DNA from 2 places in the Bradyrhizobium sp. BRP56 genome. Region 1 is predicted to be linked to the other one. Evidence: predicted binding sites of a transcription regulator. Region 1 holds the regulator's gene; the other holds the start of a gene.
The links. The regulator LexA, encoded in region 1, represses DNA repair genes until DNA is damaged. The targets are predictions, from matches to a motif close to TGTTCNNNNTGTGTTCNG.
Positions count from the first base shown of each region.

Region 2: a site for LexA is predicted at 2,065-2,082, ahead of uvrA (excinuclease ABC subunit UvrA). Genes of this name have one in related genera too.

Region 1 covers NZ_JADYVV010000002.1:311,269-314,477, reverse strand. Annotated here, with positions in the region: gene glp (gephyrin-like molybdotransferase Glp) at 1-983, shown strand, start outside; gene lexA (transcriptional repressor LexA) at 1,227-1,931, shown strand; gene I6F38_RS03220 (hypothetical protein) at 2,188-2,616, shown strand; gene I6F38_RS03215 (hypothetical protein) at 2,762-2,989, shown strand; partial or broken gene I6F38_RS03210 (ComEC/Rec2 family competence protein) at 2,986-3,209, opposite strand, start outside.
Region 2 covers NZ_JADYVV010000030.1:91,060-94,268, reverse strand. Annotated here, with positions in the region: gene uvrA (excinuclease ABC subunit UvrA) at 1-1,977, opposite strand, end outside; gene I6F38_RS21745 (outer membrane beta-barrel protein) at 2,327-2,986, opposite strand.

The sequences.
Region 1 (3,209 bases):
CCGCCGGCCGGCCGTTCGAGCGGACGGTCGGCGCCGGCGAGGCGGTGCGGATCTTCACCGGCGGCGTGATTCCCAATGGCGCCGACGCGGTGATCATCCAGGAGGACACCGCCGTCGACGGCGACCACATCACGATCACGGAGGCCGCCAGCGTCGGGCGGCACATCCGCCCGGCCGGGGTCGACTTCCGTGAGGGCGAGGTGCTGCTCGCCGGCGGCAGCCGCCTGTCCGACCGCGCGCTGTCGCTGGCGGCCGCCATGAACTATCCGGAACTTGCGGTGCGGCGCCGCCCGAAGGTCGCGGTGCTGGCGACCGGCGACGAGCTGGTGATGCCGGGCTCGCAGCCCGGTCCCGGCCAGATCGTCTATTCCAACGGCTACGCGCTGCGGGCGCTGGCGCGCGCCGAAGGGGCCGAGACCGTCGACCTCGGCGTTGCCGCCGACACGGTAGAGGCGACCACGGCGGGCATCCGCCGGGCACGCGAGGCCGGCGCCGATGTCCTGATCACGACAGGCGGCGCCTCGGTCGGCGACCACGATCTCGTCAAGCGGTCGCTGGAAGCCGAGGGCGTCGAGATGGCGTTCTGGCGGATTGCGATGCGGCCCGGCAAGCCGATGATGCATGGCCGGCTCGGCGCGATGCGGGTGATCGGTCTGCCCGGCAATCCGGTGTCGTCCTATGTCTGCGCCTTCCTGTTCCTGGTGCCGTTGATTCGGGCGCTGAGCGGCCGGAAAGTGATTCATCATCGCCGCGCGAGCGCCCTGCTCGGCCGCGACCTCGCCGCCAACGACCAGCGCGAGGACTATCTGCGTGCGCGGCTCGAAGCGCGCGAGGACGGCACGCTGATCGCAACGCCGGTGACGCAGCAGGACTCGTCGCTGCTCGGGAATCTCGCTGCGGCACGGGCACTTCTCGTGCGTCCGCCGTTTGCGGCAGCTGCCGTCAAGGGCAGCGAATGCGAGATTCTGACACTGCCCGAATAGGGTTTTCGCGCCCCGCCGATTGTGCGTTGCCCGACACGTTCACCGGAAATTAAGTGGTTGCGGAACACATATCGAACATATAGTGTCCGTTCATGATTTGTTTCGAGTACTGGTGTCTACAATCGGGAAGCTGCATGGAAGCAGGTGCATTGAGCACATGCTCCTGAGGTCAGGCCCGGCCTGCAGGCCCCACCAGAAGAGTCTCGGAATCGAACGACGCTATCAACCGGGGGAATACTCGAGATGCTCACGCGCAAACAGTACGAACTACTGCGTTTCATCAATGAACGTCTGAAAGAGGCCGGCGTACCGCCCTCCTTCGACGAGATGAAGGATGCGCTCGACCTGCGCTCGAAGTCCGGTATCCACCGCCTGATCACTGCGCTGGAGGAGCGCGGCTTCATCCGCCGCCTGCCGAACCGCGCCCGCGCCATCGAGGTCATCAAGCTGCCCGAACTCTCGGCCGGCGGCGGCAACGGCCGCCGCGGCTTCACGCCCAGCGTCATCGAAGGCACCCTCGGCCGGCGCGCCAGCACGCCGCCGATTGCCGAGGATGACGGCAACCGTCCGGTCGCGGTCCCCGTGATGGGCCGGATCGCCGCCGGTACGCCGATCGAGGCGCTGCAGACCCGCAGCCACACCATCAGCGTGCCGCCCGACATGCTCGGTGCCGGCGAGCACTATGCGCTCGAGGTGCGCGGCGACTCGATGGTCGATGCCGGCATCCTCGACGGCGACATGGCGCTGATCCAGCGCAACGACGTCGCCAATACCGGCGACATCGTGGTGGCGCTGATCGATGAGGAGGAAGCCACCCTGAAGCGCTTTCGCCGCCGCGGCGCATCGATCGCGCTCGAGCCGGCCAACACCGCCTATGAAGTGCGCATCCTGCCGCCGAACCGGGTCCGCATCCAGGGCAAGCTGATCGGCCTTTATCGCAAATACTGAATTGCAAATACTTGCGGCGGCCGGGAACGAGCAACACGTCGGATCGTTCCTTGCATGATAGTGTAGCGTACGGCCTGCCCGATGCGCTCCGATACCTCTCGCGCAGCGTCGCGTGTTTGTGATCGGAGCGATCTCGGACCAGTCGTACAATCGCCCAGAAACGAGCAGACGCTCGTTCGCTATCGTCCACTCTGGTAGAGGCCCTAATGCCTCAAGGAGAGGCACGGGTCGCTACCTCGAAATGAGGAGCCATCCGATGTGTGACTATAGTCTGCACGCCGTGGCATCGCGCCCCGCCATTGTCGGAGAGACGCTGATCACGACGACGTTCCGCGGCACGTCGACCCGCGGCTTTGCTTCGGAGAATGACCCCACTGTCGCGGTCTGCATGCTGCCGGGCACCGAGCTCGCTTTCGCCGAGAACGTTCGCTACGACAGCCGCTGGATCTGGACCAAGACGCTGAACTATCGCGTCGGCGTGTTCAACGAAGTCGAGCCCGACGTGCCTGATCGGCATCATGACGCGGTCGAATTCCCCGACGGCAGCCATGTGCTGGTGACTCAGCTGGTCGAGGGACAGCGCGTTAGCGTGCTGCAATTGCCGGCGCTGCATCCGCCGGTCGAGCAGAAGCCGAAGGTTGTGGAGCGGCGGCCCTCCGCATTCGCAACGCTGTTTTTGGGTTGAGCGCATCGTCGCCGCGGAATGAGCTGTTCGGCGGCGGATGACCTAAGCAATTTCGGGCGACCCCGGACTCCCGCTTCCGGGGCGCAGAAGGAGATTTGCGTCGGCCGGCACCTTGGCGCATCATCAGGCACGGAGGACGTGCGCGGTGGTCGATAAGGTCACATGGCAAAAGGCTGGACGCGTCACGGAACCGGGCCGCTACATGTTCCGGTTCGGTTGGCTGACGGTAACGGCCGACGACCTGAAAGTCTGGGAGCAATTTCCCGAGGCTTCCTTCACCCTCGTCAAGAAGCCCGACGCCGGCCCCGACTCCGACGAATACCATCTCGGCCTGTTCGAGCTGCCGAGCGCGCCGTCGCCGGACCACGGCTAATCATCGCCCTGCAGATCGGTCTCGGCCGGCGTCGCATCCACCGCGGGCCGCGGCGCGACGGCGGGCGCGCGCAGCGTCGTCTCGCTCTCGCCGTCGCCGGGAACCGCCGGCGACCACGGCCGGTCGATCCCGCCGGGCTTGACCGCATCGACGGCGTAGCCGTCCCTGCTCCGTCGCAGCACCAGCGCGCCGTGGCGGCGCAGCCGCTCGGCATCGATCA
Region 2 (3,209 bases), on a different contig from region 1:
GCCGCGGGCGTTGACGACCTTGATGGTGCGCCGGTGGTTCGGCGGCCGCCGGTCGGGCACAGGCACCGACAGCTCGCCGGTGAGATACTTGCCGGTCAGCGATTTCGGGTTGCGCATGATCTGGTCGGGCGTGCCTTCGGCGACGATGTGGCCGCCATGCATGCCGGCGCCGGGCCCGATGTCGAGCACGTAATCGGCGAGGCGGATAGCGTCCTCGTCATGCTCGACTACGACCACGGTATTGCCGAGGTCGCGCAGCCGCTTCAGGGTGTCGAGCAGGCGGGCATTGTCGCGCTGGTGCAGGCCGATCGACGGCTCGTCCAGCACGTAGAGCACGCCGGTGAGGCCCGAGCCGATTTGCGAGGCGAGGCGGATGCGCTGGCTCTCGCCGCCCGACAGCGTGCCGGAGGAGCGCGACAGCGTCAGGTAGTTCAGGCCGACGTCAAGCAGGAAAGTCAGGCGCTCGCGGATCTCCTTGAGGATGCGCGTCGCGATCTCGTTCTGCTGCGCGTTAAGCGCCTCCGGCACCGTCTCGAACCATTCGCCGGCGCGCTTGACCGAGAGCTCGGAGATATCGCCGATATGCTTGCCGCCGATCTTGACGCACAGCGCCTCCGGCTTCAGCCGATGGCCGTTGCAGCCTTCGCAGGGCACGTCGGAGAAATACTTGCCGAGCTCCTCGCGCGCCCACTCGCTCTCGGTCTCGCGGTAGCGGCGGTTGATGTTGGTGATGACGCCCTCGAACGGCTTCTTGGTGTCGTAGGAGCGGACGCCGTCCTCATAGGAGAACTTGATCTCGTCGTCGCCGGAGCCGTGCAGCAGCGCGTTCTGGACCTTCTTGGTGAGGTCCTTCCACTTGGTGTCGAGCGTGAACTTGTAGTGCTTGCCGAGCGCGGTCAGGGTCTGGATGTAGTAGGGCGAGGATGATTTCGCCCAGGGCGCGATCGCGCCCTTGCGCAAGGTCAGCTCCTTGTCGGGGATGACCAGGTCCTCGTCGATATGCTGCTCGACGCCGAGGCCGCCGCAGGCCGGACAGGCGCCATAGGGGTTGTTGAACGAGAACAGGCGCGGCTCGATCTCGGGGATCGTGAACCCGGAGACCGGGCAGGCGAACTTTTCCGAGAACAGGATGCGCTCGGGCCCGCTCTTGTCGTGGATCTTCGCGGTCTTCTTCTTGTCCTCTTTCTTGTCGTCCTGCGCGGCCGCCGCCGGCGCATCGGCGTATTCGATCACGGCGAGGCCCTCGGCGAGCTTCAGCGCGGTCTCAAAGCTTTCCGCGAGGCGCTGGGCGAGGTCGGGACGCACCACGATGCGGTCGACCACGACGTCGATGTCGTGGGGGAATTTCTTGTCGAGCGCGGGCGCTTCGGACAGTTCGTAGAAGGTGCCGTCGATCTTGACGCGCTGAAAGCCCTTCTTGAGATACTCGGCGAGCTCCTTCTTGTACTCGCCCTTGCGGCCGCGCACGACCGGCGCCAGCAGGTAGAGGCGAGTGCCTTCCGGCAGCGCCAGCACGCGGTCGACCATCTGCGAGACGATCTGGCTCTCGATCGGCAGGCCGGTGGCCGGCGAATAGGGCACGCCGACGCGCGCCCAGAGCAGGCGCATGTAGTCGTAGATCTCGGTGACGGTGCCGACGGTGGAGCGCGGGTTCTTCGACGTGGTCTTCTGCTCGATCGAGATCGCCGGCGACAGGCCATCGATCTGGTCGACATCCGGCTTCTGCATCATCTCGAGGAACTGGCGCGCATAGGCCGACAGCGACTCGACGTAGCGGCGCTGGCCCTCGGCATAGATGGTGTCAAACGCGAGCGACGACTTGCCGGAACCGGACAGGCCGGTGAACACCACGAGCTTGTCGCGGGGAATCTCGACGTCGATGTTCTTCAGATTGTGTTCGCGCGCGCCACGGATCGTGATGGCGCGCGATGAGGAGCCGGCGTTCTGTTGGCGCTTCGCCTTGAGCACTTCATCCATAGCGACAGTTCCGGGCGCATGCTTGGGCGCCTTTTGGGCGCGCATCGCCGGTGATGCCGGGACCTTGCGCCGATGGGGTGTGAAGGCTGGAACGTAGGAAGAACGGCCGACAATTTCCAGTGCTGAGTCGCGTCCATCAACGGATAGTTTGCCTGATGGCAGCAGCCGTCAGCAGGGCCGGTTCCGCTAGAGCCTTTCCCGTTCCGATGGAATCGGAACGGGGGCTCCAGATTCCCGCTTTGACGCGTTTTCCTTGCGCGAGCCGGAATCCGCTTCGCTCGAAAACGCTCTTACGCAAAAAGGCCGGCGCGAGGCCGGCCTTTCGGTGCGATCTGATCGCAGATCAATCTTAGTACTTGGCGACGATCGGGCCGCCGAAGTGATAGTTGACGCCGAACTGGGCGCTGTGCAGCTCGAGCGTACCGGACGGCACGCCGAAATAGTTCTCGCTGTCGAGGCTGCGATACAGGTATTCGCCCTTGATCGACCACTGCGGGGCGATGAACGCCTCGACGCCGGCGCCGACGGTCCAGCCTGAGTGGAAGTTGCTCTGCGAGGCGGTCACGCCGAGCGCGGTGACGCTGACCTCGTTGTTGGCCCAGGCGTAGCCGCCGGTGCCGTAGAACAGCACCTTGTCCACAGCGAAGCCGAAGCGGCCGCGCACGGTGCCGAGCGAGTCGATCTTGCTGCGGGCGGTGACGCCGAGCGCGGAGACCGACGCGTCGATGTCAGCGCCTGCAGCGTCGACCTCGAGGCCGTACACGATGTTGCCGGCCTGCCAGTTGTAGCCGATGGTGCCGCCGCCGAAGCCGCCTTCCATGCTCGGGGTGCCGGAGTTCTCGCTGGCGTAGCCGCCGTAGCCACCGACGTAGAAGCCGGTCCAGTTGTAGATCGCGGCCGGCGGCGGAGCCTTCACGTAAGGCGCGCGTGCCGCCATGTCGGCGGCCATTACCGGTGCAAAAGCGCTCAGTGCAAACATGCCGGCCGAGGCCAGCAAAACATTCCTGATTTTCAAAGTCCCAGTCCCATTTTCTTGTTGTCTCTTCAAAGATTTTGAAGAGAGCGTCACAGCAGTGTCGCGTGACGTGCTGGTGCTTCTACAGAGAAATGCCGGAACGTGTGTATCCGCGAAACCACAACGCACCGAAAACGGCCCCGGTGAGGTGCGCGTGCACACGCAACGAAAAAGCCGGCGCACAAACAGGCACAAACAAAAAGGCCGGCGGGAGGCC